DNA from 4 places in the Micromonospora inositola genome. Region 4 is predicted to be linked to each of the others. Evidence: riboswitches for the same ligand, from Rfam matches in the RefSeq annotation. Region 4 holds a riboswitch; each other region holds the start of a gene.

Region 1 (6,787 bases), 2.8 Mb from region 4:
GGCCCCTTCGGTGGACGAGATCGACGCGCAGATCGACAAGCAGTGGGAGCAGCTGGAGCCCACCATCGAGGGCTACAACAAGATCCGCGCCCAACTGAAGGTCAACAAGAAGAAGTCCGCGGACCTGCAGAAGAAGATGGCCCCGCTGGAGCTGCAGTCCACGCTCGCCATGAACCGGGTCGGCGACCTGGCCTCCCGCTACTACATGCAGGGCCCGTCGCAGGAGATCGGCGCCCTGCTGGTCGACGCCAAGCCCGGGACGCTCGCCGAGCAGCTCACCATCCTCGACCGGCTCGCCACGCAGGAGCGCAAGCAGATCGCCGGCGTGCTCGCCATCCGCGACAAGTACAAGGCGCAGAAGGCGAAGCTGGACGCGCTGATCGACACTCAGGTCAAGCAGCAGAACGAGATGGCCGCGAAGAAGAAGCAGATCGACGCCGAGATCAAGCGGCTGACCGCGATGCTGCCGAAGACCTCGGTGCGGGTCGAGGGCTGCCCCGCCATCGACGGCGTGGTGAGCAGCGCCGCGCGGATCGCGATCAAGACGGCCTGCGCCCAGGTCGGCGACCCGTACGTCTGGGGCGCCACCGGCCCGAACTCGTTCGACTGCTCGGGCCTCACCCAGTACGCCTACAAGGCGGCCGGGATCTACCTGACCCACTTCACCGGCGCGCAGTGGAACGAGGGCAGGGCGGTCTCCCGGTCCGACGCCCGCCCTGGTGACCTGGTCTTCTTCGGCTCCGACCTGCATCACGTCGGCCTCTACCTCGGCAACGGGCTGATGGTGCACGCACCGCGGACCGGCAAGCCGGTCCAGGTGAGCCAGGTCAGCACACAGCCGGTGGCCGGCTACCGCCGGGTCACCTGATCCGATCCGACGACGAAGGCCCCCGGTCAGCCGACCGGGGGCCTTCGTCATGTGGAGCGCCGGCTAACTCGGCGCGCCCACCGAGGCCGGCAGGATCAGCACGTCGTCCAGGTTCGCGAACATCACCCGGTGGCCGAACTGCATCTGCACGTACCGGTTCTCGCCCCGGACCACCGTCCGGTCGCCGGGGGCGGAGCCGTCGAAGGAGACCGCCCGGTAGTACTCGCCCGGCAGGACGCCGCCGAGCGCGTACCGCTGGCCCGCCGCGAAGGTGTACTGCAGCGGCGAGATGGTCTGGTACGGGATGGTGGCCGGGTAGGCCGCCCGCTCGGGGTAGGCCCGGCCGTACACCGGGATGGTGGCCTTGCCCGGCTTGGGCGTCACCACGAAGCCCTGCCCCCACTTCGCCGTCGGCGCGGAGGCCGGGTTGAGGAACCAGGCCTTCTGGCCGAGGTACCAGATCGCGGTCCAGTCACCCTGGACGTCCGCGAGGGCGTACGTCTGGCCGGTCGAGGCGCGGGCGCCGTGGTCGGAGATGTACATGGTGTCCGGGGTGCCGTTCGGCCGCAGGCCGCGGTCGTTGACCAGCGGGGCGGTGTCGCTCGGCGCGGTGCGCAGGATGACCGAGGAGGAGCCGCGCAGCGGGCACGGCGCGGCCGGCGGCGTCGGCTTCGGCACGCCCGGCGGCTGCTGGTTGCAGCCGATGAACGCCGGCTGGTTGCCGGCGTAGTCCGGGTCGATGGTGACCAGGCCGGTGTGCGGCGTGCCGGTCGAGTGGAAGGGCGCCTTCATCATGTCGAAGTAGTGCGACCAGTCCCAGTACGGGCCCGGGTCCCAGTGCATCCCGGCCACGGTCCCGGCGGTGGTGCCGGGGACGTTGTCGTGGCCGAGGATGTGCTGCCGGTCCAGCGGGATCTGGAACCGGAGCGCCAGGTGGCGGACCAACTTGGCCGAGGTCCGGTACATCGCCTCGGTGTACCAGGTGCCGTGGCCGGCGAAGCCCTCGTGCTCGATGCCGATGGACTTGGCGTTGACGTACCAGTTGCCGGCGTGCCAGCCGACGTCCTTGGCCTTGATGTGCTGGGCGACGTAGCCGTCCACCGAGCGCAGCGTGTAGTGCCAGCCCAGGTAGGTCTTGTCCTGCACCAGCTTCACGCTGGGGCCGAAGTAGCCCTCGGTGTCGTGGATGACGATGTACTCGATCTTCTGCTGGGCGGGCCGGTCGCCGAGGTCGTGGTTGCCGTAGTCGCCCGGGTTCGGGCCGTACTTCTCGTACGGCGCGGGGATCCACTCGCAGGCGAGCCGGACCGGGCATTCCAGGCCGTCCGGCCGCTCGGCGCGGCGCAACCCGAGCCGGTGCAACCCGGACTCGTCGGGCGTCACCGCCAGGGCGGCGAGAGTGACCCGCTGGCCGTCGTCGGTGGTCCGGCTGGCACCGAGGCCGATCTGGTCGTACACCTCGTCGGCGAAGGCCGCCGCGGCGTCCTCGGTGTCCGCGCCGGAGTACCGGGCCACCGCGCCGTACCAGGCCGCCGGGTCGCTGCCGGCACCGACCGGCGCACCCAGCTCCTTCTGGTACGACGCGAGCAGCGCCGCCCCGCCGCGGATGTTGGCGGCGGCGTCGGTGCGCAGCGTCTCCTCGGCCGCGCCGGTGAGCGCGGCGGCGGCGTCGAGGGTCTGCAGGGACGCCTGCGGCAGGAGGTCCCCGGTCGGTTCGGCCGCCGTGGCGGGGTCGAGGACCAGGGGCCGGGACTCGTCCCCCCGGGGGTCCTCGTCCTCGTCGACGTGCCCGCTGGACGGCGTGCTGGCGACCTGTTCGGCGTCGGTCAGGTGCATCGGGCCGTAGCCGCCGCTTGTGCTGGGCTGGCCAGGGTGGGTGTCCCAGCGGGATTCCAGGTACGACACGCCGAGCAGCACGCTCCCCGGCACGCCGTACTCGGCCGCGGCGGCGGCGTACTGCTGCTGGCGGTCGGTGGTGTCGGCGGGCCCGGCGTCGGGTTCGGCGGCGACGGGTCCGGTGGTGAGGAGAAGGGTGGCCGCCGCCATGGCGGTGGCGAGCAGAACCCGTCTGCTTGGCGGCACTGGTGAGCGGAGCATGGAACCTCCAGATCGGGCGGAAGTCACTGCGTGCTCACCCTCGCCCCACGCATGGCATCGGGTCAATACCTTTCCCCGCGATGATGTTGAGTGAAAGAAACCTTCACCGCCGTGATCATCGGGAATTCCGGTACGGAGTGTCACGGCGTCGCGGGTTGCGGATCGATAACGGCGCTCTCTACTCTGGTCAATCGTCGGCCGGTATGTGCATCGTCCAACCCGGGTGGTGACTGTCCGACACCGCCGAGTCGCCTCCGGGCGAGCCGGGGAACCAGGTACCGGGGGTGAATCCGCAGCTCTGCGGTAGGGCGGCTCCCTTCCCGTCCGAACCCGTCAGCTAACCCGGTAGGCGGTCAGCGAAGAAGGAGTACGGAAGCCCGGTGGCACACCATGCCCCGCGGCGACCGTCGGTCCGGTCGGTCGACCGGATGACGGCTGCGCCGCGTCCACGCTGGTCCCGCTTCACCACCGCCCTCGCCGCCCTGGCCGGCACCGCCGTCATCCTGACCGGTGGCGCCACGGCGGCGCACGCCGAACCGACGGTCGCCGAGATCGAGCGCCAGATCGACCAGGACTGGAACAAGCTCGAACCGATCATCGAGCAGCACAACGCCACCCGCCAGGACCTCGCCGTCAAGCGGAAGCAGGTGAACGCGCTCGCCAAGCAGATCGCCCCGCTGCAGCTCCAGGTGGACCTCGCCATGGGCCAGGTCGGCGGCCTCGCCGCCGAGGCGTACAAGGGCGACAACCTTTCAACGGTGAACGCGCTGCTGGGTAGCCGGTCGACGAGCGACGTGGTCACCGGCCTCGAACTGCTCGACCGCTTCGCCCACCGCCAGCAGCAGCAGGTGCGCAACGTCGTCGAGCTGCGCGATCAGCTGGCCGCCAAGAAGAAGCCGCTGGACGAGATGGTCGCCCAGCTGGCCCGGACCGAGGCCCAGCTTGCGGCGAAGAAGAAGCAGATCAACGCCGAGATCGCCAAGCTGGACAAGCTCCGGCTCAAGATCTACGGCAGCGGTGGCGGCGGCCCGCTGCGGCCCGCGCCGTGCCCGTCCGGCTACCCGGGCGGCCCCGCCGGGGTCGCGGTCAAGTTCGCCTGCGCCCAGATCGGCAAGATCTACGTCTGGGGCGCGGCCGGCCCGGACCACTTCGACTGCTCCGGCCTGACCATGGCGGCCTGGGCCAAGGCCGGGGTCTCGCTGCCGCACAACGCCCGCCAGCAGCACGACGTCACCCGCCGGGTGAGCCGGAGCGAGCTGCGCCCCGGAGACCTGGTCTTCTACTACAGCGACCTGCACCACGTCGCCATGTACGTCGGCGGCGGCTGGGTGGTGCACGCCTCCCAGTCGGGCAAGCCGATCACGATGAAACGCGTCGACGACGGCCAGATCAACAGCTACGGCCGACCGGGCTGATCCACCGGCAGGGGCTCCCGCGTGGGGGCCCCTGCCACCGTCAGCGGGTCGGCCAGGTCCGCCAGTTCTGCCAGGACCGGCTCGGCGTCGGACCGCGCTGCCCCTGGTAGCGGGAGCCGTAGACCGCGGAGCCGTACGGGTGCTCGGCCGGCGAGGAGAGCCGGAAGATGCACAGCTGCCCGATCTTCATCCCCGGCCAGAGGGTGATCGGCAGGTTCGCCACGTTGGAGAGCTCCAGCGTGACGTGGCCGGAGAAGCCCGGATCGATGAAGCCGGCGGTGGAGTGGGTGAGCAGCCCGAGCCGGCCCAGTGAGCTCTTCCCTTCGAGGCGCCCCGCGAGCTGGTCGCCCAGCGAGATCACCTCGAGCGTCGAGGCGAGCACGAACTCGCCCGGGTGCAGCACGAACGGCTCGCCCTCCGGCACCTCCACCATCGAGGTCAGGTCGTCCTGCTGGACCGACGTGTCGATGTGCGTGTAGAGGTGGTTGTTGAAGACCCGGAAGAGCTTGTCCAGGCGTACGTCGATGCTGGACGGTTGCACCAGCGTGGGCTCGAACGGCTCCAGCGCGAGCGTGCCCGCCTTGATCTCGGAGACCAGGTCGCGGTCGGAGAGCAGCATCGGAACACCATAGCGACCGGTACGGGTGACCTGCGTGTCGGACTGCGCGTTCGTACGTGTGTTCGATAGAATGTCGGCATGGCTTCCTGGTCCGAATTCGCCGCCGACGAGCCCCGCCTCGCCGACGAGATCCGCCTTCTCCTGCAGCAGTACGGGCCGGGCTTCGGCTACCTCGCCACGGTCCGCGCCGACGGCGGCCCCCGGGTCCACCCGGTCTCGCCGGTCATCACCGACGAGGGGCTCTTCTGCTTCGTCATCGACTCGCCGAAGCGCCGCGACCTCGAACGCGACGGCCGCTACGCGCTGCACTCCTTCCCGCCCGAGGAGAGCGACGACGAGGCGTACGTGGCGGGCCGCGCCCGTCCGGTGACCGACCAGGCCCGGGTGGCCCGGGTCGCCGAGATCGGCCGGGCCGCGCCGCAGGTCGACTGGCGGCTCTTCGAGTTCACCATCGACGTCGCCATGCTCACCCGTCGTGGGCAGGGCGACGTGACGAGCCGCGGCGGCGGGCAGCCGGCCGTCCAGGTCTGGCTCGACCCGCGGGCGGCGCACCCGGCCGGCGACGCCGCAGGCGTACCCGACCAGCGGCCGGCCCGGCGCGGGCGGCACGGCTTCGACACCCGCCGTACGGCGGCCTGACCCCGGCAGAGGCCCTCCGGAGACGGCGGTGCCGGCCCCGTCGTGAGACGGAGCCGGCACCGGCGTCTGCTGGGGCGTTACGCCGCGCGGTAGGCGTTCCACGCGGTCAGCATGCGGCTCGCCTGACCAGCGGTGAACTGGTACATGCACGAGTCGTAGGTGTAGTCCATGAAGTTGGTGATCGGGTCCAGGCCGGTCGCGGTGCAGGTGTCCCGCCCGGTCGGGCACTGGAACGCCGGCGACGCCTCCGCCGGGGTGTCGCTCACGCTGTCGCCCGAGCCGGAGCAGCCGCCCTGGAAGGTGTGGTAGAGGTTCAGCCAGTGGCCGACCTCGTGGGTGCCGGTGTCGCCCTGGTTGTAGTTGGTGGCGGTGCCACCCGGCAGCGACTCGCTCAGCGCGACCACGCCGTCCATGCTGTCCAGCTTGCGCTTCGGGAAGGTCGCCCAGCCCAGCAGGTCGTTGCTGAGCTCGCCCAGGTAGAGGTTCAGCGTGTTCTTGCCGCCCTCGCGCAGCGAGGTCTTCATCTGCCGCTCGGCGGTCGAGCCCTGCACGATCGGGTACCAGGCGGCGTTGGTCACGTGGTGGACCTTCTGCAGCTGGAAGCCGAAGGCGGTCGGCGCGCCGCCGGTGGCGCCGCTGTAGGCCTGGTTGAGCACGTTGATCTGCGCGGTGACCAGCGAGTCGGGGATGTTGCCGCCGGCCCGGGTGGTGTCGCGCTGGATGACGTGCACGACGACCGGAATGCTGACAGTCGCCAGGGTGGTGGCTCCGGCGCCGGCCCGGAAGTTCGCCCGCTCGCGCAGCGCGGCGGCGAGGTCGGCCTCGCGGTCACGGACCTGCTTGGCGGTCAGCTCATTCGGGTCCAGCTTCGCGCTGCCGCCCTTCTTGACCCGCGCGTCCGAGTGGACGTCGGTCGGCTCGGCGCAGGACGCGCCGGGGGCGGCCGAGAAGGCCGAAGCAGCGGGAACGACGCCCACCGCAGCGGTGCTGAGCAGCAGCGCGAGGGTCGTCGAAGCGACGCCGGCGGTACGCCGGGTCAGCAGGTTGGGACGAAGTCCCATGGGCCCACCTCTTTCTGGCGGCACGACAGGGGGTATGTCGCGCCGTGGCTGAGAACGTGCGGGTGACGTTACAACCGATCGACGGATT
Region 2 (7,795 bases), 3.3 Mb from region 4:
CAGAGCGACCAGCCGAACGCGGCCAGGGTGCCCAGCGAGACCAGGGTGTCCATGGTCGCCGCGCCGTGCCGCAGGTTGACCAGCGCGGCCCGGTGGAACGGCAGTCCGCCGTAGACCACGACCGGGGCGGCCAGGGTCAGCGACAGCCACTGCCAGTAGTCGAACTGCCAGGCCGGCACCATGGCCAGCAGGATCACCGGCACGGCCAGGGCCACCGAGACCCACAGCCGGGTCCGCAGTCCGCGCAGCTCGTCCACCGGTTCGGCGCTCTGTTCGGCCCCGGCCGACGCCGGAGGGGGCGGTACGACGGCGGTGTACCCGGTCTTCTCCACCGTGGCGATCAGGTCGGCCGGGGTGACCTCGTCGGCGTACCGGACGGTGGCCTTCTCGGTGGCGTAGTTGACGGTGGCCTCGACGCCGCCCATCCGGTTGAGCTTCTTCTCGATCCGGGCGGCGCAGGACGCGCAGGTCATGCCGCCGATCGCGAGTTCGATCAGGTTCGGGGCGACCGGCAGGGACTTGGCGGTCGATGTCATCACGGCACCTCCTGTCAATTGTGCCCGTGACCGGGGGCGCCGTGCCCGGGGTCGGCGGTCGGGGTGGTCGTGGCGGCCGGCGCGGCCGTGGTCGCCGGGACGCCCGGGTTGCCGGCCACGACGGTGAACTCGGCGGTGTGCACGGCGTCGCCGTGCCGGAAGTCCAGGAAGAGGCGGTAACTGCCGGCCGACGGCACCTCCGCGAAGAAGGTCACCACGGGACCCGCGGGGGTGCGCCCGTCGCCGGGTGCGCCGTCCGGGTGCACGTGCAGGTACGCCAGGTCGCCCTGCCGCAGCGCGACCAGGTGCCCGTACGCCCCGAGGTAGGGCTGGAGGTCGGTGACCGGCTTCCCGTCCCGGCTGACGCTCAGGGTCAGCTCGGCGGTGCGGCCGGGCTGCGGGGCGCCGGCGAGGGTGACCGTGTACCCGTCGACGGTGGTGCTGGTGGCCGGCGCGGGCAGCGGCCGGGCCGCCAGCGCGCCGGGGACGGTGACGTCGACCCCGAGGGTCAGCGGCTCCCCGCCGGTGGGCGTGAAGTCGGCGAACGCCCGCCAGACGCCGGGGCCGGCGAGCGGCGAGGCGACCCGCCAGGTGCCGTCGGCGGCCAGCTCCGGGTGGACGTGCCGGAAGCCGGAAAGGTCGCGGCGCGCGACGATCAGGTGCATCCGCTTGTCGTGCGCCACGTCGTAGCGGGTGACCGGCGCGCCGTCCGGGCCGGTGATCCGGAAGGCGAACTCCCCGGCCGGTGCGGTCACCGGTTGCATCGTGTAGCCGCGGTCGGAGACGAGCAGTCCGCCGGGCAGGTGGCTGGTGGTGGCGGCGCCGGTCGGGTGGTCACCGTCGGTGTGACCGGCGTCGGTGGCGTCGTGGCGGGTCGCGACGGCGGGGGTGTCGGGGCCGGCCACCTGGCCGACCCCGTACGCCGCGCCGAACACCGCCGCGAGGCCGAGGGCGAAGCCGCTCAGCTTCGTCGCCGTGTTCATCGTGATACCTCGGTTCCTTCGGGTCCCCGGACCGGTCACGCCCCGAGGAGGTCGTACCCGGCCTCGTCCACGGCGGCGCGCACGGTGTCCGTGTCCAACTGGCTCTCGCTGGTGACGGTGACCCGACCGGAGGCCAGGTCCACCTGGACGTCGCTGACGCCCGCGATCGCGCCGACCTCGGCGCTGACCGAGCTGACGCAGTGCCCGCACGTCATGCCCTGGACCTGGTAGGTGGTGGTGACCATCGCAACTCCCCTTCCGCCGTTCACATCCTACTCTCCGGTTACCTCTACCCCGTGGGGGTATCGGCGACGAGGAGGACCGTACCATACCCCCGAGGGGTACGCTATCCTGGACGTCATGACCGCACCGACGACCCCGACCCGGGGCTACACCGCCAGCAAGGACCAGCTCCTCGCGCGGCTCCGCCGCATCGAGGGCCAGGTCCGCGGCATCGAGAAGATGGTCGAGGACGACCGCTACTGCATCGACGTGCTGACCCAGATCTCCGCCATCCAGGCCGCCCTGGACAAGGTCGGGCTCGGCCTGCTCGACGGGCACGCCCGGCACTGCATGCACGAGGGCGCCGCCGAGGGGCGCGCCGACGAGATGGCCAGCGAGATGATGGCCGCCGTCGGCCGGCTGATGAAGCGCGGCTGACCGGGACCTCCGGCCCGTACGTCGGGTCCTTCGACCAGGCTCCGCCGTTCCTCTCCCGCCATAGGGTCGGGGTGGCGACCGGTACCGGCGCCCCCGGCACGTCGGACCGGCCGACCCTCGGCACTCGGGAGGGCAGCCATGATGTGGAACGGCCCGCTGATGGGCTGGATGTGGATCGGGTCGCTGCTGGGGCTGGCGGTCCTGCTGGTCCTGGTCTGGCTGGCGGCCCGGCTGACCGGCGGTCAACTGGGCGGGACCTTGCCCTCGTCGGCCCGGCGCATCCTCGACGAGCGGTACGCCCGCGGCGAGATCGACGAGGAGGAGTATCGCAGCCGCCGCGCCGGCCTGGCGTGAGCCGCCGGCCGGCCCCCGACGAGCGCACTCCGGCCGACCCCACCGGGTGCCCGGCACGGGGACTCAGAGCCGGTCGAGGATCTTGTTCATGGTGTCGATCTCGCCCCGCTGGGTGGTGACGATCCGCCGGGCCAGGGCCTTGGCCTCCGGGTTGACGCCCTTCGCGGTCTCCTCCTGCGCCATCGTGATCGCGCCCTCGTGATGAGCGATCATCATGGTCAGGAACTGCCGGTCGAAGTCGACCCCGGACGCCGCAGCGAGCTTCGCCAGGTCGGCGTCGGACATCATGCCGGGCATGCCGTGGTCCATCCCCGGCATGCCATGACCGGCGCCGGCCGACGGGACCGGCCGGCCCCAGGCGGCGAGCCAGCCGGTCATGGTGGCGATCTCCGGCGCCTGGGCCGCCCTGATCTGCCCGGCCAGCCTCTTCACCTCCGGGTCGGCGGCCCGGCTGTCGGCCAGCTCGGACATCTCCACGGCCTGCTGGTGATGCGGGATCATCATCCGGGCGAACATCAGGTCGGCCTCGCCGAACGATGCCGAGGCGCCCACGGTGGGCGCGCCGGTGCCGCCCATGCCGGGCATGCCGTGGCCCGAGCCGGATGTCGAATGGTCGGCGTCGCCGCAGGCGGCCAGGGCGAGCGCGGCGAGAGCGGTCGCTCCGGCCAGGCCGGCACGACGCGCGATGGTACGAGTGAACACGGGAAGGACCTTTCGGTGTCGGAACGTACGCAGCGGACACTGACGCGGGTCACCGGCCGGTCACCCGCGTCGGGCGTCCTATCTGCGCAGCACCGACGCCGTCCCCAGACGCAGTGCGAACGGCCGGGACGGCGGGGCCCGCGGTCCCGAGGCGGGTCGCAGCGACCCACGGGCGGCCCGTCCGACGGCCCGCGAAGCGGCCCGCAGCAGCACGGCGACCAGCAGCGCCACGGCGAACGCGCCGAGCACGGCCAGGCACACACTCCACCCGGACCGGTCGCCACCGGGACCGGACAGCGGGAGCGCGCGGGCGTGGCACCCGTCGCCCGGGCAGCCGGCGACCGCGCCGACCGCTGTCGCGACGGTCGCGGCCGGCTCGGCGAGGACCGCCGGAAGACCGAGGTGGTGCCCGGCGCGCTGCGTCGGATGACCCGCCCGGTGCCCGCCGGAGGCGTGCGCGCCGTGGCCGACGGTGTGCATGGCGGCCAGCCCGACCAGCGTGCCGAGCAGCACCAGGAGCCGGACCCACCGTCCGGTCGCCAGCGCCGCCTTGGTACGCACGACGACCACGCTAGTCTGCCGGGGCGTACCGGTCGGGAGGAAAGGCCAGGTCCGCGGCGCCGGACGCGCGCCCAACCGTCCGGCGGGACACGGGTCGCCCTGACTAGCATTTCCCGGCGACGGCCCGGCGACCGCCGCACCGGCGGGCGCCTCTCCCGGCCGGGTGAACCGACCGGCCCGGTGACACGTACCTCGCCTGAGAACCGTTGGGAGACTCGCCATGGGCGCCGACCACACCCGTCCGGCTCCGTCCGCCCCGCCGGGGGTACGACGGATCCTCGTCGCCACGGTGGTCCCGCTGTTCGTCCTCACCGTGCTCGCCGCCCTGGTGCTCTGGCCCCGGCACACCCCGACGCCGGAGCACGCCGCCGACGTGCCGCGGTACCACGGCACGGTGACCCGGGTGGTGACCGAGCCGTGCCCGCCGGCGGCGGAGGTGCCGGAGGGCACCCCGGGCGGCTCCGCCGGGCCGTGCGGCACGGTCGGCGTCGCGGTCGAGCAGGGCCCGGACGCCGGCCGCCAGGTGGAGACCCCGCTCCCCGCCGGCCCCGGCGCACCCACCGTCGAGGTCGGCGACCGGATCGTCCTGGTGGAGCTGCTGGACCCGGCCGACCCTGCGACGAAGAGCTACAACATCGCCGAGCACCAGCGGGGCAAGCCGCTGATCTGGCTGGCGGCGCTCTTCGCCGTCGCCATCGTCGCGTTCGGCCGCTGGCGGGGGCTGGCCGCGCTGGGCGGCCTGGTCGCGAGCTTCGCCATCCTGCTGGGCTTCGTGCTGCCGGGAATCGGCGCCGGCCAGTCGCCGCTGCTGGTGGCGATCGTCGGCTCGGCGCTGATCATGTTCGTGGTGCTGTACCTGACCCACGGGATCACCGCGCAGACCTCGGTGGCGGTCCTCGGCACCCTCGGCAGCCTGGTGCTGACCGGCGTTCTCGGCACCCTCGCCACGGCGGCCACCCATCTGACCGGGTTCGGCAGCGAGGACGCCACCACCCTGTCGATGTTCCAGCGCGATGTCGACCTGCACGGGCTGCTGCTGGCCGGCATCGTCATCGGCTCGCTGGGCGTGCTGGACGACGTGACGGTCACCCAGGCGGCCACCGTCACCGAGCTGGCGCACGCCAATCCGGGGCTGTCCCGGTTGCAGCTCTACCGGGCGGCCACCCGGGTCGGCCGCGCGCACATCGCCTCCACGGTCAACACCATCGTGCTGGCGTACGCGGGCGCCTCGCTGCCCCTGCTGCTCCTGCTCGTCGCCGACTCGCGGCCGGTGAGCGAGATCCTCACCAGCGAGTTCATGGCGCAGGAGATCGTCCGCAGCGCGGTGGCCACGATCGGCCTGATCGCCGCCGTACCGCTCACCACCGGCCTGGCGGCCGTGGTGACCGCCGCCGGCCGGGGCGGGGCGGCGGGGTCCGCCGCGCCGGCGTCCCGTCCCCCCGCGGAACCGGACGCCGCGCTGGCGGCGCTCAGCGCACCGCGCGCCGGCGCCGCCCCGGGCGCCCTCGGCGGCAGGACCGGACCGGAAAGGAGCACGGACACCGCATGGTGACACTGCGCAGCGTGACCGTCCGCGCCGAACGCGACGCTGGTCACGGAGTCGCGCGCCGAATTACCGCTTTTAGTCGGCTTCCGGACGTAGATCCTCGGGACGACTCTCGGGTAACCTCGCTGCCGGTCACCGACGAAGGCGCGCAGCGGCGCCTGCGGTGCCGCCGCCCAATCGCCGCACGGCGAGCCGGGGAACCAGGCACCTGGGGTGAATCCGCGCCAGCGGTAGGGGCCACTTCCGTCCCGAACCCGTCAGCTAACCCGGTCGGCGGTCGACGGAAGGGAACACTGTGACGGCACCCCTGCGCCGCTGGCTGACACCCGTGCTGGCCGTGCTCGCCGCGTTCGCCATCCTCGCCGGCCCCGCCCCGGCGATCGCGGCGCCGACGACGCCGCCCATCCCCTCCGGGCACGACGAGGACGGCGAGCCGAAGCTCATCACCGACGCCATCGAGGCCGCCAACCGCAACTACCTGCAGGCGAAGACCAAGCTGGCGAAGTCGCAGCAGCGCCAGCTCCAGCTCGCCCTGGAGGTACGGACGGCGCAGCGCCAGCTGGACGCCCTGCGCCCGCAGGTGAGCCAGATCGCGGCGCAGTCGTACCGGACCGGCCGGATCGGCGCATTGGCCATGCTGCTGGAGAGCAACGCCCCGGACTCGTTCGTCCGGCGGGCCGCCGCCCTCGACGAGCTGAACATGGTCAACGCGCAGAAGCTCGCCGAGGTCAACGCGGCCAAGACCCGCGCCGAGCAGGCCAAGCTGGCGCTCGACGCCGAGGTGCGCGCGCAGCAGACGCTGACTAACGCGATGGCCCGGGAGAAGATCGAGACGGAGAAGGCGCTCGCCCTGGTCGGCGGAAAGGGCTTCACCGGCGGCCTGGTCTCGGCCACCTCGCCGGTCGCCCGGATCGGCCCCGGTCGCACCGCCGACGGGGACTGGAAGCCCGAGTCGTGCAGCGAGAACGACCCCACCACCTCCGGCTGCATCACGCCGCGCACGCTGCACGCGTACAAGGAGGTCAAGCGGGCCGGCTTCAACCGCTTCGTCGGCTGCTACCGGCCCGGCGGGCCGTGGGAGCACCCCAAGGGCCGGGCCTGCGACTGGTCGCTGCAGAACAGCGGGTTCGCCCCCTGGCACAACAACGACACCCGGATGTACGGCAACAACGTCGCCGCCTTCCTGATCCGCAACGCGGACCGGCTCGGCATCTACTACGTGATCTGGAACCGGCAGATCTGGTTCCCGGCGACCGGCTGGAAGTCCTACAGCGGGCCCTCCAACCACACCGACCACGTGCACATGTCGCTGCTCTGACCGACGACGTACCCGGCCGAGGGGCCGCCCCGCCGACCCGCGGGACGGCCCCTCGGCCGTTGTCGTCGGTGGCCGGGCGCTCAGCCGGCGACGGCGGTGGGCTCGGCGCGGTCGACCTGCGCGGGCGGCGGCGTGGTCGCGGCACCCGCCGGGACCACGGCCACCGTCCGCACCTCGCCCGCGTTGAGCTGGTACGACATGCCGACCACCGCGCACCGACCGGCGGCCACCTCACCGGCCAGGACGGCGGAGCCGGCCAGCAGCGCCTCGACGGTCTGCGCGATGTGAATGTCGACGATGCCGTCGATCTCCTCGATGCCCTCCGCCGCCGCCCGGCGCAGGCTGGGCAGCACGGCGTCGACCACCGCGCCGAGGTGCCCGGCCGGGGTTCTGCCGGTGCTGACCGCCTCCCGGGCGGCCTGCACCGCGCCGCAGGAGTCGTGCCCGAGCACCAGCACCAGCGGCGTGCCGAGCACCGTCACGGCGTACTCGACGCTGCCGAGCACCTCGGGACCCGCCGTGTGGCCGGCGGTCCGGACCACGAAGAGGTCACCCAGGCCGCGGTCGAAGATGATCTCAGCGGCGAGGCGGGAGTCGGAGCAGCCGACGATCACCGCGAAGGGGTGCTGGCCGTCGGCGACCGCCGCCCGGTGGCCGGCGTCCTGGTTGGGGTGGCGCGGAACGCCGGTGACGAACCGTCGGTTCCCGGCATGCAGCTCGGCGAGTGCCTGCTCGGGAGTGGTCGGGGTCAATTCCCTCACCTCGTCCTCGCATGAAACGACCTGGTCAGCCGGGCCGGCGGCGGAGGCGGCCACGCGACCAACGGTCACACGCAGCCCAAGGCACGTCAAGATTTACGTGATACGGATTTCATACGTTGCGTGAGACTTGACGGCGGGACGAGTGCGTCCAGCGCGGCCGGGACGGCCGCGCACCGTCCGGGCCAGGGCAGGGCCGGAAACGCGAACGAAGGGCCATACGATGACGCACATGGCGACGACAGCAGGCCAGAACGGGAGCAGCCGGAACTGGACGTTCCTCACCAACCACGGGCACGTGCTGCTGGCCATCGCGCGCGACCCCACCGCCCGACTGCGCGACGTCGCCGACGAGGTGGGGGTGACCGAGCGGGCCG
Region 3 (7,795 bases), 1.2 Mb from region 4:
CCGCGCGCGCGTCAGTCCGGGCCGGCCAGGCTGGCCAGGGTGGCGCACTCAGCGTGCTGGGCGAGTTCAAGTACCTCATCCCGCTGAACGGCGGCAAGCACGCCTACGTGCGGAACCTGACCAACGGCAAGACCGCGCACCTGCGCACCGACTCCGAGGCCTTCGTCGAGGAGATCCGGGTGCTGGCCGCCGCCGGCCACGCCGCCAAGATCCGGGCGGAGATCAACGGCCTCGCCGCCGCTCACCCGGAGCACGGCTGGGACACCACCGAGAAGCGTCTCGTCGAGGCCGGTGTCTTCGAGGGCTGAGTCCCTCACCCCGCGACACCATGAACCGCCCGTCGGGTGATCCCGGCGGGCGGTTCGTCGTTTCCGCGGCCGGTCACTCCTCCAGCAGGGCCACGGTGCCGGTGGCCAGGTCGTAGAGCGCGCCGACCACGGCGACCCGCCCGGCGGCGACCGGGCCGGCCAGCAGGTCGTCGGCGCGCAGCGTGGCCACCGTGCGCAGCACGTGCCGGCGGACGGCCATCGGGTGCGCCCGGGGGTCGTCCACGCCCGCCTCGACCACCGCCGGCGCGATCTGGTCCACCACGTACGCCAGCGAGCCGCCCGGCCGCTCCCCCGTGCGCAGCGTCTCCACCGCCGAGCCGACCGCGCCGCAGCGCTCGTGCCCGAGCACCATGACCAGCGGCACCCCGAGTTGCCCCACCACGTACTCGATCGAGCCGCAGACCGCCCGGTCGAGCACGTGCGCGCCGGTGCGGATCACGCAGATCGACCCGAACGTCTGGTCGAAGATCGCCTCCAGCGGCACCCGCGAGTCGATGCAGCCCAGCACCACGGCGTACGGCTGCTGGTCGCCCGAGGCGACCGCCGCCGCGGCGGTCACGTCGTGGCCGTGCACCGGCTGGCCGCTGACGAAGCGGCGGTTCCCGGCGAGCAGCTCGGCCAGGGCCGCACGCGGGCTCCGGCCCGCTCCGGCGGCCGGTGTCGGGCGCGGCGGCGGCATGCCCTCCAGCCTGGTCACCGATCCGACCGTACGGGGCCGGTTGCGAATCTTCTCACCACCACGGTTGGCGTGTTGTCATGACGGGTAGCCGGTGTTACCGCCGGGTCAACCGGTGCGAGGAACACCGGCCGGCCCGGGGGAGGTGGCGATGCCGGAGCACCTGGAGGTACGGCTTCCCGACGACGTACGCCTGCACGTGGCGGTGGCCGGGCCGGCCGACGCCGAGGTGACGGCGATCCTGCTGCACGGCTGGACGCTGGACGGCCGCAGCTGGCACCGCCAGCTCGCCGAGATCCGGGAGCGGTTCGGCGACCGGGTCCGGGTGGTCACCTACGACGCCCGGGGGCACGGCCGGTCCAGCTGCATGGCGCTGCGTACGGCCACCCTGGCCCAGCTCGGCGACGACCTGGCGGCGGTGGTGGACGAGGTCGCCCCGGCCGGGAAGGTGGTGCTGGTCGGGCACTCGATGGGCGGGATGAGCGTGATGGAGTACGCCCACCGCCACCCCGGCCAGTTCGCCGCCCGTACCGCCGGCCTGGTCTTCGTCTCGACCACCGCCGAGGGGCACACGCACACCGTCTACGGGCTGTCGCCCCGGATCGCCCGGTTGATCCGGCTCGCCGAGACCACCGGCGCCGGGGTGCTGGCCCGGTGCGGGTCCTGGCGGCCACCCCGGGCGCTGCTGCGCGCACTGCGCCCCAGCATTCGCTGGATGCTCTTCGGCGACCGCTGCGACCCGGCGGACATCCGGCTGGTCACCTCGGCGGTGGCACACGCCTCGTTGCGCTCGATCGGCGGGTTCCGCGCCTCGATCGGGGCCCAGCACCGGCTGGACACCCTGGCCGCGCTGGGCCACCTGCCGGCCGCCGCGCTGGTCGGCGACCGGGACCGGCTCACCCCGCCGCCCTGCGCGGAGTCGATCGCCGCCGCGCTGCCGACCACCGAGCTGACCGTCTGCCCGGGTGCCGGGCACATGCTGATGATGGAGCGGCCGGACGAGGTGAACGCGGCCCTCGCGGCGGTGCTCCGGCAGGTGCTGGAGCGGCCGGCGCCGAGCGCGAGCCGGGCCGGCGACGGCCCGGTGGCCGGGGTGGGAACGGTCGGATAACGGGCAACCCGGACGGGCGGGTCCCCGGACCGGCATGGCCCCGGCGCGGGCCGGAACGCCGGCCCGTACCCTCATTCAGCCACTGTGCCCGCCGCCCTGACCGCAGGAGTTGCCGCGTTGACCGACCAGACCACCCTGGAACAGGAGATGGCCGCCGAACAGCGGCATCTCGACCAGGTGTACGCCCGGCTGGCGGAGCTGCGCCGCTCGGCCGTCGACGCCGAGCGGGAGGGCTACCGGCTGGCCCGGGTGGGCAACTTCGGGGCGCTGGTCGAACGGGACGCGATGGTCTTCCACGCCGCGCAGCGCCGGCACGCGCTGGACGCCGAGCACGAGGGCCTGGTCTTCGGCCGGCTCGACCTGCGTACCCGGCAGGTGTTGCACGTCGGGCGGCTCGGCGTGCGCGGCGAGCACGCCGAGAGCCTGGTGGTCGACTGGCGGGCGCCGGCCGCCGCGGCCTTCTACCAGGCCACCCCGGCCGAGCCGATGGGCGTGGTGCGGCGGCGCACCATCCAGTCCTCCGCGGAGAAGGTGACCCGGATCGAGGACGACCTGCTCGACCCGGAGTCGGCGCCGCCGGACCTGGCGGTGGTCGGCGACGGCGCGCTGCTGGCCACCCTGTCCCGGGCCACCGGCCGGGGCATGCGGGACATCGTCGCCACCATCCAGCGGGAGCAGGACGAGGCGATCCGCTCCCCGGGCTCGGGCGTCACGGTCGTCTCCGGCGGCCCGGGCACCGGCAAGACGGCGGTGGCGCTGCACCGGGCGGCGTACCTGCTCTACTCCGACCGCAGCCGGTACGCCGGCGGCGGCATCCTGGTGGTCGGCCCGTCGAGCGTCTTCGTGGAGTACATCGCCTCGGTGCTGCCCTCGCTCGGCGAGGAGACGGCCACCCTGCACTCGCTCGGCTCGCTCTTCCCGGGCATGTCGGCGACCCGGACGGACCCGCCCGACGTGGCGGCGGTGAAGGGGTCGCTGCGGATGCGCCGGGTGCTGGAGCGCGCGGTCCGGGACACGGTGCCGGACTCGCCGGCCGAGCTGCGGCTGCTCTACCGGGGCGAGCTGCTCCGGCTGGAGCGCCGGGAGCTGGACGGCATCCGGGACCGGGCGCTGCCGCGGGGCGCGCGCCGCAACGAGGTGCGCCGGGCCGGTTTCGACGGGGTCCTCGCGGCGCTGTACGCCCAGGCCCGCCAGCTGCGGGTCGGCCGGCTGCCGGAGCAGCGCGCGTTCGAGGACGAGATCATCGACCGGCCGGAGTTCCGGGAGTTCCTGAAGGCCTGGTGGCCCCGGCTGCATCCCCGGCACGTGCTCGGCTGGCTGGCCCGTCCGGAGCGGCTGCGCCGGTACGCCGGCGGCATCCTCGCAGGCAGCGAGATCCGGCTGCTGACCCAGGCGTACCGGAGCCTGGACGGCGCGGGGCTGACCGTCGCGGACATCGCCCTGCTGGACGAGCTGGACGCGCTGCTCGGCAAGCCGGTGCGGCCGGCGAAGGCGAAGCGCGACCCGTTCCAGCTCGCCGGCGGGGTCCGCGAGCTGAGCACCTTCGCCGACCGGCAGCGGGCCGCCCGGGCCGCGGCCCGGGAGCGGCCGGAGGACTACCGGGAGTACGCGCACGTGGTGGTCGACGAGGCGCAGGACGTCTCGCCGATGCAGTGGCGCATGATCGGCCGGCGCGGCCGGCTGGCCTCCTGGACGGTGGTGGGCGACCCGGCGCAGACCGCGTGGACCGGCGACCCGGAGGAGCTGACCCGGGCCCGGGACCAGGCGTTGGGGCGACGCCGCCGGCACCAGTTCACGCTGACCACCAACTACCGCAACTCGGCGGAGATCTTCGCGGTGGCGGCGGCGGAGATCCGCCGGCTCTACCCGGACCTGCCGCTGCCCACCGCGGTGCGCTCCACCGGGGTCGACCCGGTGGAGCGGACCGTGCCGGCCGCCGAACTGGCGGCGGCCACCGTCGAGGCGGCCGGGGCCCTGCTGGCCGAGGTCGAGGGGACGGTCGGTGTGATCACCCCGGTGCCGCGCCGGGACGAGGTGGCCGGCTGGCTCGCCGACCTGGGCGGCTCCCGGCTCCAGGTGGTGACGAGCCTGCAGGCCAAGGGCATGGAGTACGACGGGGTCGTGCTGGTCGCGCCGAGCGAGATCCGGGCGGAGCCGGGCTCCGGCGTACGGACCCTCTACGTGGCGCTCTCCCGGGCCACGCAACGGCTCACCACCCTCGACCCGCTGGGCTGAGCAGGGCTTTGACCGCGAGCGGGCGGACGCCGGTCAGTCACTTGCATACATAGCGATGTGAGCATAGATTGGCCCCGCCGGGGCGAGGGGCGAAAGGGTGTGGGCGTGGGCGCAGGTCATGACCACAGCGGGGCGGTGACCAACGCCGCGTCCCGCCACCGGGGTCGACTCTGGGCCGCGTTCGGGCTGCTCAGCGCCCTGATGCTGGTCGAGGCGGTCGCCGCGTTCGCGACCGGCTCGCTCGCCCTGCTCTCGGACGCCGGGCACATGTTCACCGACGTGCTGGGCATCGGCATGGCCCTGGCCGCGATCACCGCCACCCGACACGCCGACACCGACCCGCAGCGCACCTTCGGGCTCTACCGGCTGGAGGTGCTGGCCGCCCTGGCCAACGCCGTGCTGCTCGGCGCGGTCGCGATCTACGTGCTGGTCGAGGCGGTACGCCGGTTCGGCGAGCCGCCGGAGGTGCTGGCCGGTCCCATGCTCGCGGTGGCGGTGCTCGGCCTGCTGGCCAACATCGCCGCCTTCGCCCTGCTGCGTGCCGGGGCGCAGGAGAGCATCAACCTGCGCGGGGCGTACCTGGAGGTGCTGGGCGACCTGCTCGGCTCGCTCGGGGTGATCGGCGCCGCGCTGGTCATCGCGCTCACCGACTGGTGGTGGGCGGACCCGCTGGTCGCCGTCGGGATCGGGCTGTTCATCCTGCCGCGCACCTGGCGGCTGGGGCGGGCCGCGGTGCGCATCCTGGTGCAGGCCGCCCCGGAGCACCTCCAGGTGACCGCGGTGCACGACCGGCTGGCCGCGGTGCCCGGCGTCGCCGAGGTGCACGACCTGCACGTCTGGACGTTGACCTCCGGCATGGAAGTGGCCTCGGCGCACCTGACCATGGCGCCCGGGGCCGACGTGGGCGAGGTGCTGGCCGCCGCCCGGGCCGCGCTGCACGAGGACTTCGGGATCGATCACGCCACGTTGCAGATCGAGCCCGGAGCGTCAGCCGGGGCCTGTGGTGCAGTCGAGTGGTAATTAGGGCAAACTTAAATCAGAGTGAGTATTGTGCACCTGTGCCGGTTTTGCTCCCGATCGCGCCCTTCGCTCACCGGGCCGGGACGGGGCACCACCGGTAGGCTCGGCCCCGGCCTCCGCCGGGCGGCGCCCTCCGGCGCCTGCGGTGGCCGCCGCCTAATCGCCGCCCGCGGCGAACCGGGGAACCATGTTCGTGGGGTGCATCCGCGCCAGCGGTAGGGATCTTCCGTCCCGAACCCGTCAGCTAACCCGGTCGGCGGCTGACGGAAGGAAACCTGAATGCCAGCAGTGGCACCAGTACGACGGACGGCCGCCCGGTTGGCGGCCCTGCTCGTGGCGACGCTCGCGCTCGGCGTCGCGACCGCCCCGGTCGGCCCCGCCGCGGCCGCGCCCCGGGCCGGCCTGCTCGCCGCCGCCCCCGGCGACGACGAGGGCGGCACCCCGGCGCTGCGCGCCCAGCTCGACGCGGCCAGCAAGGGCTGGCTGGAGGCGAAGGCGGCGCTGGCCCGCTCGGTCGGACGGCAGAAGCAGCTCACCGACCAGCTCACCACGACCAACGCCGAGCTGAGCGTCCGCGACACCAAGGTCGGCGAGATCGCCGGGGTCGCGTACCGGACCGGCCGGCTCGGCACCGCGGCGGCGCTGCTCAACAGCGACAGCCCGGAAGGCTTCATGGATCGCGCCGCCGCGCTGGGCCAGGTCGCCGCCCACGAGGACCGGGCGTTGCGCGACCTGATCGAGACCCGGGACCGGGCGACGACGACCCGGACGGCGCTGAACGCCGAGATCCAGGAACAGCGCAAGCAGGTCGCGGTGATGGCCAAGCGCAAGCAGCAGGCCGAACGCGCCCTGGAGGTGGCGAACGACCGCGCCCAGAGCAGCAGCGACAGCGGCGGCACGGTCCGGGGCACCTCCACCGCGAACGCCGACCCGGCGCCGCGCAACTCCGACGGCTCCTGGCCGCCCGAATCGTGCAGCGTCAACGACCCCACCCCGGCCGACGGCTGCATCACCCCGCGCACGCTGCACGCGCTCAACGAGGCCAAGTCGGCCGGCTTCACCCGGTACGTCTCCTGCTACCGGCCCAGCGGATCCGGTGAGCACCCGAAGGGCCGGGCATGCGACTTCGCCGCGCAGTCCGGCGGTTTCGGCGGGGTCGCCTCCGGCGGCGACCGGACGTACGGCAACAACCTGGCGGCCTACTTCGTCCGCAACTCCGACGCGCTGGCTGTGCTCTACGTGATCTGGTTCAAGCAGATCTGGCTGCCGAGCAGCGGCTGGAAGGCGTACAGCGGCGGCAACGGCGACCCGTCCAGCGATCACACCAACCACGTGCACCTGTCGGTCTACTGAGCCGAGGGGGTGACCCGTCGCCGGACGGGTCACCCCCGCTACGTCCGCCGACGTACGCCGGATGTCGCCGCCGGCCCCACGACGCGGCCGGGCCGCCGGACCAGCATCGTGGGCATGAGCCGACTCTCCCCCGCCGCCCGCAAGGCCCTGCTGACCCTGCACCTGGTCACCTCGCTGGGCTGGCTCGGCGCGGACCTGGTGCTGCTGATGCTGGGCGTCGCCGGGCTGCGCGGCGCCGACCCCGAGGTGGTCTACCCGGCCGCGGGGCTCGTCGTCACGTACCTCTTCGCGCCGCTGAGCGTCGTGGTCTGGCTGGTCGGGGTGGTCAGCGCGCTGCTCACCCCGTGGGGTCTGCTGCGCTGGCGCTGGGTGCTGGTCAAGTTCGCGCTCACCACGGTGATGCTCGGCCTGGTCCTGCTGCTGCTGACCCCGACCGTGCGCGGGCTCGGCGAGCTGGGCGCGGCGGTGACCATCCGGGACCGGCTGGACCTGGTGATCCCGCCGGCGGTCTCCAGCACGCTGCTGCTCGTCGCCACCGTGCTCTCCACCTACAAGCCGTGGGGCCGGCTGCGTGCCGCGGCCCCGGCCCGGCGCCACCCGGTGGCCGCGGCACGCCGGTCCTGACCGACGACGGTCGGCCCGGGTCGCGGGCGTCCGCGCGGAGCGACGACCGGTCAGCTCACGGCGGGCGCGTCCGGGCCGCGGTCCAGCGCCGCGCCGAGCCGGCTGGCCAGCCCGAGGTGGGCCGCCCGGGCCTGCCGGAAGGCGTACCCGAACAGGGGCGCCGGCGCGGAGAGGGTGATCTCCACGTCGATGCGCGTCACGCCGCCCGGCTCGTCCCGCAGCCGGGTGTGGTTGCGCACGGTGGTGGCCGGGCGCTGCCGGGCCACGGTCACCACCTCGTCCTCGGTGGCGATCAGCACGTCGGCCCGGTAGGTGACCGGGAAGCGCAGCGGCCCGACCGCCAGCCGGTCGGTGATCGCGTAGCTGGCCAGCGCGCCGGGGCGGGGCGTCAGCCGGCGCACGCCGGCGATCAGCGGGTGCAGCTCACCCTGGCGGGTCAGGTCGCCG
Region 4 (7,795 bases):
TTCGGCCCGGACACCTGGGCCGTCATGTCGGTGTCCATGTACCCGACGTGCAGGCCGGCGACCCGGACACCCCGGCGGGCGAGCTGCGTTCGCAGCGCGTTGGACAGCGACCACTCGGCGGCCTTGGCCGCGCTGTACGCCCCCACCCCCGGGAAGCTCACCCAGGACAGCGCGGAGAGGATGTTCAGGATCGTCCCGCCGCCGTTGGCGGCGATGTGCGGCGCGAACGCCCGCACCACCGACAGCGTGCCGAAGTAGTGGGTCTCCATCTCCAGCCGGATGGCCGCCAGGTCGGCGTCGAGCAGGTCCGCCCCGGTGCTGATGCCGGCGTTGTTGACCAGCAGCGTCACGTCGCCGGCCAGCGCGGCGGCCGCGGCCACCGAGTCCGGGTCGGTGATGTCCAGCCGGACCGGGGTGACGCCCGGCAGGTCGACGCTGTCGGGATTGCGGGCGCCGGCGTACACGGTGGCGCCGCGGGCCGCCAGCTCGGCGGCGAGGTGGCGGCCGAAGCCGCGGTTGGCCCCGGTGACGAGGGCACTGCGTCCAGCGATCTTCATGTCCTGCTCCTGAGTGTGTCGGGTCGAGGGGGTGTGTCGGCGGGCCGACCGGTCACGCACGTAGCAGGCCGGGACCCGGGAGGACGTCGATCTCGCCGGGCGGTACGTCGTGCCCGGCCGCACAGCGCAGCCGCGCGTGGACGGCGGCACCGCAGTCGTGGTGCTCGACCCGGACCGACGGGCCGGCCTCGTCGGCGGCCCAGGCGTCCCCCCACTGGCGCAGCGCGGTGAGCACGGGCAGCAGCTCCTGCCCCTTGCGGGTCAGCAGGTACTCGTCCCGGGTGCGTTGCCCCGGCTGTCGGTAGGGGCGCCGTTCGAGCAGGCCGTCGGCGACGAGCTGCTTCAGTCGCGCGGCGGCGACCGGCTCGCTGATCCCGACCCGCCGGGCGAAGTCGTCGAAGCGGCGGGTGCCGAACGAGGCCTCGCGCAGCAGCAGCAGGGTGGACCGGTTTCCGACCACCTCGATCGCCCGGGCGATCGAGCAGTTGCTGTTCTGCCAGGCGTCGCGCTGCTCGAGGAAGTCCGTCATGCCGGCGACGCTACCCCGCTGACTTAGGAAAGCCAAAGTCAGCTAGGTCACGCGACCCCGGGGAATACCGACGGCGGATCCGCCGCTGTCTCACACCTGCCCGGCGTAGAAGCCGTACCGGGCCAGCGGCTCGACGATGGTCTGCTCCTCGTACGACAGGTGCGACAGCAGGGTGTCGCTGAGGATGTCCACCGCCTTCTGGAGCTCGGTGAAGTCGCCCGGATTGCGGATCAGGTCCACCAGGGCCCGGTCCACGCCCTCCACCACGTCGTGGATGACCACGTGCTCCGCCTCCAGGCGGTCGAGCACGGGGACCAGCCCGGGGTTGGAATGCCGCAGGTGCGGGAAGATCGAATTGTCCTCCAGCCCGTGGTGCTGGCTGACCGCCGTGCAGTACGCGGCGCAGTACGCCCCCAGCGTCCAGTTGTTCTGCCGCATGGTCATCTGGTTCAGCACGGCCCGGGCGGCGCCGGCGGAGACCACCCCCCGCCGCACCTGCTGCAGCAGGTCACGTACCTGTGCCAGCTCCTGCCGCAGGTGGTCGTGCACGTCGACGAGGTGCCCGCCGACGGCCTGCGCGTGCGGGGTGTAGACGTGCCCGGCCGGCGCCGGCGGGGCGGCCGGGCGGGTGGACTCGTCCCAGAGTTCGTGGTCGGTCAGCCGGACCTCCGGATCGGGGGTGGGGGTGACGGCGAGCGTGGTGGAGCCGCCGGCCTCGACCACCTCGCGCTGCTCCTCAACGGCCTTCGCCCGGCTGCCGGGCTCGGCGCGCTCGGCGGCGACCAGCTCCCGCACGGCGGGCGCGACCTCCTGCGCGAAGAGCTGGATCGCGGTGGGGTCGTCGGCGCCGAGGATGAACCCGGAGGTGCCGTGGTCCAGGGCGAGACCCGCCAGCTCCTCCACCCACTGCTCGGGGGGCCCGGCCAGGAAGCCGGAGCGGGAGCGGGTGAATCGCCCGGAGATGTTGAGCAGCCGCCGCACCGAGCGGGGATCCCGCCCGGCCGCGTCGGCGCCCTCGTCGACCAGCGCGTTGAGGTCCGCCAGCTCCGCCGGCCCCTTGGGCAGGTACGCCATCGACGGCAGCCAGCCGTCCGCCGCCCGCCCCACCAGCCGCAGCATCCGCGGCTTGTACGCGCCGATCCAGATCCCCACCTCGTGCGCCGGCGCGGGTCCCCGCTTCGCGCCGACCACCCGGTAGTGCTCGCCCTCGACCCGGATCCCGCCACGCCGGTCGACCGCCCACACCCTCCGGATGATCCGGATCGCCTCGTCCAATGCGTCCACGGCCTGGCCGGGGGTGAGCCGCCGCCCCCCGTTCGCCTCGATCGCCTCCCAGAAGGCGCCCGCGCCGAGACCCAGCTCGGCGCGGCCGTCGCTGAGCAGGTCCAGGCTGGCGACGCTGCGGGCCAGCACCACCGGCTGCCGCAGCGGCAGGTTCAGCACGTTGCCGGCCAGCCGGATGCGGCTGGTCGCCGCCGCCAGGAACGACATCAGCGTCCAGGTGTCCAGGAAGCCCGGCTGGTACGGGTGGTCCTGGAAGGTGGCGAGGTCGAGGCCGACCTGTTCGCAGAGCTTGGCGAGGGCCACCACCTGCTCGGGCCGGTCGGCGGTGGGGGTGAGGAAGCTGCCGAAGATGAGTTGGTGCCCGTAGTCCGTCATGTGCGCCCGCTACCTCGTTCGCGTCCCGTGCCGCTCGGCCGGCCACCGGCCTTCGCCACCGTAGCCGGAGGCCAGAAGGGACGCCCAGCGCCACCGACCTGCGTGGGGACCCGCTGTCCGGCACCCGCCCGGCAGCCTCCTTATTGCACATCCGGACACCTCGCAACTCGTAATGCCGCGCCTTCGCTCGGCCGGGTGAAGAACTTCACAAGAAGTGGGCGATCACCCCAAACCGTTCCTAACGTCGTATGCGTTCGCGATTGCGGACACCACGGGCCGGTAACGCCTAATTCCGCCGCCGGCCCGGTGGTACCTGGACCTCAGGCGGGAGCGGGGGACCCACACGTTCCTCGGTGCTCGACACCTCGGGGTGAAGCCGCCTACCGGCGGCCGGGCTCCTCGGCCCGAACCCGACAGCTCACCTCGTCGGCGTGGAGGAAACCCAACATGGCAACTGAACACACCGCACGCCACCACCGGACCAGCCCGCGTCGGCTCGCCGTCGGGGCACTCGTCGTCGGCGCGGCAACCGGCGCCGCCGCGATCCTCGGGCCGGCCGCGCCGGCCAGCGCGGCCAGCGTGAACTGGGACGCCATCGCCCAGTGTGAGTCCGGCGGCAACTGGCACATCAACACCGGCAACGGCTACTACGGCGGCCTGCAGTTCTCCAAGAGCACCTGGAACGGCTACGGCGGCCAGAAGTACGCCAGCCGGGCCGACCTGGCCAGCCGCGGCGAGCAGATCGCCATCGCCGAGAGGGTCCTCGACGGGCAGGGCATCGGCGCCTGGCCGGTCTGCGGCAAGAAGGGCGGCTCGACGAAGCACTATTCGTCCAAGTCGGACTCAGGGACGAAGAAGAAGTCCCGCTCGGACTCCGGGTCGAAGTCCAAGGCCGGCTCCTCGGAGCGGTCCTCGCGCGGCGACCGGCCGGCCACCCGTAGCCACCGGCGTACCGCGCCGGCCTCGGGCGGCTCGGGCGCCTACGTGGTGAAGCCGGGCGACGCCCTGTCGATGATCGCCGACGTGCAGGACCTGGCCGGCGGCTGGCACGCGCTGTACGAGCGCAACAAGCGCGTGGTCGGCGACGACCCGGGCCTGATCTTCCCGGGCCAGCAGCTGCGGCTGCGCTGACGTACCACCGGTTCCCACCCCACCGGTCGGAACCGACGCAGCCGACGAACGCCCGGCCGGTGCTCCGGCCGGGCGTTCGCCGTCCGGCAACCCGCCGTGGACGTGGCGACGGTGTGGCGGGCGGGTCGGGACGCGGATTGCTATCGTCACGGTGCTCGTGAAGGGACGTGAAGAAAGCGCGGCTATGACCAACGAACCGTTCTCCGCGGCCGCGAGCCTCGATGAGCTGCTGACCCGGACGCAGCAGGCGTTGTCGGCCATGCGCTCCCGGCCGGCCGAGCACACCGACGGCGATGCGCCGGAACTGCTCCGCGCCGATGGCACGGCGGCCGACGGGCTGGTGCGGGCTGTGGTCGTCCAGGGTGGCCGGTTGGAGTCCGTCACCGTCGACCCGCGGCTGTCGGCGGCGGGGATCGAGACGGTCTGCGGGCACATCGTGGCGGCCGTCAACGCCGCCCTCGCCGACCTGGAAGCCCAGGTCAGCGCCACGGCGCGGGCCGACGTGGACGCCCTGGCCGCCCGGCTGGCCGCAGCACCCCGCCTACGGCTGACGCACTGAAGCGGTCGGTCGCCGGGAGGACGACGACCGACCGCTTCGGAGTTGATCAGCTCAGGTTGAGCGCGGTGTCATCGATGACGAAGGACGTCTGCAGGGAGCTGTCCTCCACACCGCTGAACGAGATGGTCGCGGTGGTGCCGGCCAGCGACGAGACGTCGAAGGACTTCAGGACGTAGCCGGCGGCGGCGTTCACGTTTGAGTACGTCGCCAGGGTGGTGCTGCCGGCCTTGACGGTCAGCTTGTCGTAGACGGTGCTGCCCGACTCGGACGTGTCGATGTGCAGGTAGAAGGAGAGCGTGGCCCGACATCCGGCCGGGATGCTCACCGCCTGCGACAGGGTGTCGGTGTGGGTCGAGCCGTACCCGTCAAGCCACGCCTTGTACGAACCGCCGTGCGCGGCCTGGCTGGTGGAGTTGGTGATGACGCCGGAGGTGGCGGTCCAGCTCACGGCGCCGGACTCGAAGCCGGGGTTGGCCAGCTTCTGGCCGGAGCAGCTGCCGGTGGGCGGCGGGGTGGTGGTGCCGCTGCAGGTCGGGTCGCCGGACTGGGCCGGCACGCTGACCGCGTCCCACGCGGCCTTGACCGTGTTGAACTCGGTGCAGCCGGTCGGGTAGAGGTTCTTCGCCGCCTGCAGCGTCCAGGTGCGGTACTTCAGGTACGACGAGGACGTCGTCTTCAGCAGCATCGCGTTGTACATGATCTTGATGGCCTTCTGGATGCCCAGGCCGGTGACGCTGCTGCCGTTGCAGGTGGAGCTGGTCGGCTGACCGTTGGTCGGGCTGCTGCCGTTGGCCAGCAGGTAGAACCAGTGGTTGCCGGGACCGGCCGCCGCGTGCACCTCCGTGCTGGGGATGCTGCTGGAGTAGCAGTTGGGGTCACCCAGCGCCGACGGGTTGTACATGTTGCGGATCGGGCCGCTGCCGACCAGATTGATCTTCTCGCCGACCAGGAAGTCGGGAGCGTCGTAGCTGGAGGGCTCGTTGGCGAACCACTCCGTCGCCGCGCCGAAGGTGTCGGCGACGAACTCCTGGGTCCCGTTGCCGGAGATGCCACCCGGGGTGTGGTCGTCGATGCCGTGGCCGATCTCGTGGGCGATCACGTCGATCGAACCGATCCACTGGCCGGAGGTGTTCTTGCCGATCTGGACCTGGGTGCCGTCGTAGTAGGCGTTCTGGTCGTTCAGGCCCACCCGGATCGGCCAGGCGCCGCCGGCGCCGTCGGCGCCGTTGCGGCCGAGCCACTGGGCGAGCATCTTGTGCTCGGTCTGGGCGCCGAACAGCGCGTCGACGCAGCCGGTCTCCTTGTTGGTGGCCGTGCCGTTGCCCCAGACGTCGTCCGAGCCGGAGAACGTCGTGTTGGTCGCGGCGTCCTGGCAGCTCTGGTTGGTGACGGTCGGGTCCTTCATCGAGTACGTGCTGCCTGACAGCGTGGTGTTGAGGGTCAGCGGGCTCGGCCCGTTCCACGCGCCAGTGCCGCTGCCGTGCACGACGTGCTCCTGCGTGCGCAGCACCTTGCCGGTCAGGGCGTCGACGTCCACGGTGAGCCGGCTCGGGCCGTCCGCGGTGGTGCCCCGGACGGTGGTCTCCCAGGCCAGGGCCGGCTTGCTGTCGAGGGTGTAGACGACCAGCGTGGTGCCCTCGACGGTGGTCACGCTCTTCAGTTGGGCGCGGGCGGTCTTCTCCGCGGCCGTGGCCTTGAGCTTCGGCGTCGTGGCGAGGCTGCCGATGCTCTGCTGCTGGGCGACGGAGGCGTACTTCAGGTTGCCGGCGGAGTCGGTCGCCAGGACGAAGTCGCCGCCGGTCACCGGCAGGCCCTTGTAGGTGCGCTCGTAGGGCACGTACTGGGTGCCTTCGGAGGAGATGACGGGCCTCTGGACGAACGCCTCGTCCGAGCTGGCGTGCAGGTACTGCGGGCGGCTGGCGACCAGCGCGCTGGCCGAGTTGGCGGCGAGCGTGCGGGCCTGGGCCGCGTCGGGGGCGGGGCTGTGAGGCGCGGCCTGCACGGCCGCGGCGGTGCCGGCGGCGATCAGACCGGCCGCGGCCGCGCCGGACAGCGCGACGAGGCGAGGTGAGAGCTTCAAGGGGGTGCGCTCCTGTTCTCTGGCGGCGCGCGGAGCCCGGTAGGGGCGCGCGCCGCGGTCAAGCTGCGAGGCGGGCGATGGTGGTCGTCCGGAGCTGCCGGCGTGCCCCGGGTCGACCGACCGACCATCCCGAGCCACCGGGGATCGGTGACTCGTGGCAGCACGATCACACGGGCAGGGGTGCAGATCAATGGGTGACCGGGGCAACCGTCTTGTTCCGGTCGCCGGGGCGACATCGACAATTCAGACAGCCATGATCTTCAATGGCCCTGATCAGCCCTTATGTTCATGGCAGTCGATGGAGGGCGGCCCGACTTGCGGCATATGCCGCTATCCGCTGATGGTGCGCCTTGGCGCCCCCCCGGCAATGTGCTGCTCCGCGACGGGCGGCCCCGGCGGCGTCATCGACTTCGGGGCCGCCGGCGTCGGGGACCCGCTCCGGAGACGTCTGCGTCGCCGCAACGCGCTCCGTCCACCGTGGCACGCGTGGCACGACCGCCTGGCGATTCGCGAGGCTACTTTCGTTTGTGCAAGCGAAAAGTAGCTGGCACATCGACGAAAGCTATGGACACCCTGAGAGGAAGTTAGTAGGGTCGGTCATTGTCAATATGTTTCGTCGAGATGAACCGGCACGGTAGTTCTCGACTGTGACCTTCAGGCGGCGCAACCCGTCCGGAGGCCACGACCGGCCAGGGATGGCCGTCCCCGGGTCAACGCCGCACCACGGCGACCCGGCGCGGGCACGCGCCGCGGGTCGACCGACGTCCGTCCGTACCCGACGACTACCCGTCAGCTCCGACGCGGAACCGCGTCCGATGCCGCGTGCGATCCGGCTCGCCGCCGACATCGGGCCATCAATCCACACAGGACGACCGTGGCGACCGCCACGGCCGGGGATCCCGCGCGGCCAGGGAGGGGCCGCCGGGTAGCTCCGACAACTCCTGACATCGACGGGCCGACGCACGCTCCGCCCGGTGCTCCTCCGGACCGTGAAAGAGGCATCCATGAATTCACATCCACCGCGCGGCCGGCTCGCCGTGAGCCGGCTCAGGAGACCGATGGCGACCATCGCCACGATGGTCCTCCTGCTGACCGCCGCCGTGGCTGCGTCCCCGGCGAACGCGCGTCCGACTGATCCGGAACGGCCGGCGGCGACCGCGCCGTCGCAACAGCTCCAGGCCCAGGTCCTCACCTGGACCGCCGGCGACAACTTTCTGTCGTACCGGTCCGCGCCGACGACCGCCACGGCCGGACCGGCCACCCTCGTGTTCGAGAACAGC

Evidence for each region. Region 4 has a riboswitch for cyclic di-AMP ahead of GA0070613_RS22250 (LysM peptidoglycan-binding domain-containing protein). Riboswitches for the same ligand answer to the same signal wherever they lie in the genome.
Region 1: another riboswitch for cyclic di-AMP. It lies ahead of GA0070613_RS08785 (C40 family peptidase); the one in region 4 lies ahead of GA0070613_RS22250 (LysM peptidoglycan-binding domain-containing protein).
Region 2: another riboswitch for cyclic di-AMP. It lies ahead of GA0070613_RS06335 (hypothetical protein); the one in region 4 lies ahead of GA0070613_RS22250 (LysM peptidoglycan-binding domain-containing protein).
Region 3: another riboswitch for cyclic di-AMP. It lies ahead of GA0070613_RS16645 (coiled-coil domain-containing protein); the one in region 4 lies ahead of GA0070613_RS22250 (LysM peptidoglycan-binding domain-containing protein).

The regions. Positions count from the first base shown of each region.
Region 1 covers NZ_LT607754.1:1,832,532-1,839,318, reverse strand. The annotation lists gene GA0070613_RS08795 (C40 family peptidase) at 1-868, shown strand, start outside; gene GA0070613_RS08790 (N-acetylmuramoyl-L-alanine amidase) at 932-2,965, opposite strand; cyclic di-AMP (ydaO/yuaA leader) riboswitch at 3,197-3,332, shown strand; gene GA0070613_RS08785 (C40 family peptidase) at 3,394-4,380, shown strand; gene dcd (dCTP deaminase) at 4,421-4,999, opposite strand; gene GA0070613_RS08775 (pyridoxamine 5'-phosphate oxidase family protein) at 5,078-5,638, shown strand; gene GA0070613_RS08770 (zinc metalloprotease) at 5,716-6,699, opposite strand.
Region 2 covers NZ_LT607754.1:1,326,464-1,334,258, forward strand. The annotation lists gene GA0070613_RS06295 (heavy metal translocating P-type ATPase) at 1-536, opposite strand, end outside; gene GA0070613_RS06300 (hypothetical protein) at 551-1,519, opposite strand; gene GA0070613_RS06305 (heavy-metal-associated domain-containing protein) at 1,555-1,764, opposite strand; gene GA0070613_RS06310 (metal-sensitive transcriptional regulator) at 1,880-2,179, shown strand; gene GA0070613_RS06315 (SHOCT domain-containing protein) at 2,318-2,533, shown strand; gene GA0070613_RS06320 (DUF305 domain-containing protein) at 2,597-3,235, opposite strand; gene GA0070613_RS06325 (hypothetical protein) at 3,314-3,796, opposite strand; gene GA0070613_RS06330 (YibE/F family protein) at 4,017-5,348, shown strand; cyclic di-AMP (ydaO/yuaA leader) riboswitch at 5,503-5,633, shown strand; gene GA0070613_RS06335 (hypothetical protein) at 5,638-6,660, shown strand; gene GA0070613_RS06340 (carbonic anhydrase) at 6,741-7,412, opposite strand; gene GA0070613_RS06345 (helix-turn-helix transcriptional regulator) at 7,642-7,795, shown strand, end outside.
Region 3 covers NZ_LT607754.1:3,462,696-3,470,490, reverse strand. The annotation lists gene GA0070613_RS16670 (hypothetical protein) at 1-308, shown strand, start outside; gene GA0070613_RS16665 (carbonic anhydrase) at 382-1,008, opposite strand; gene GA0070613_RS16660 (alpha/beta fold hydrolase) at 1,157-2,116, shown strand; gene GA0070613_RS16655 (HelD family protein) at 2,234-4,351, shown strand; gene GA0070613_RS16650 (cation diffusion facilitator family transporter) at 4,457-5,371, shown strand; cyclic di-AMP (ydaO/yuaA leader) riboswitch at 5,515-5,646, shown strand; gene GA0070613_RS16645 (coiled-coil domain-containing protein) at 5,651-6,724, shown strand; gene GA0070613_RS16640 (hypothetical protein) at 6,839-7,348, shown strand; gene GA0070613_RS16635 (SRPBCC family protein) at 7,399-7,795, opposite strand, start outside.
Region 4 covers NZ_LT607754.1:4,662,378-4,670,172, forward strand. The annotation lists gene GA0070613_RS22235 (SDR family oxidoreductase) at 1-557, opposite strand, end outside; gene GA0070613_RS22240 (winged helix-turn-helix transcriptional regulator) at 610-1,086, opposite strand; gene GA0070613_RS22245 (LLM class flavin-dependent oxidoreductase) at 1,177-2,745, opposite strand; cyclic di-AMP (ydaO/yuaA leader) riboswitch at 3,019-3,191, shown strand; gene GA0070613_RS22250 (LysM peptidoglycan-binding domain-containing protein) at 3,193-3,876, shown strand; gene GA0070613_RS22255 (YbaB/EbfC family nucleoid-associated protein) at 4,061-4,435, shown strand; gene GA0070613_RS22260 (M4 family metallopeptidase) at 4,482-6,515, opposite strand; gene GA0070613_RS33070 (OmpL47-type beta-barrel domain-containing protein) at 7,520-7,795, shown strand, end outside.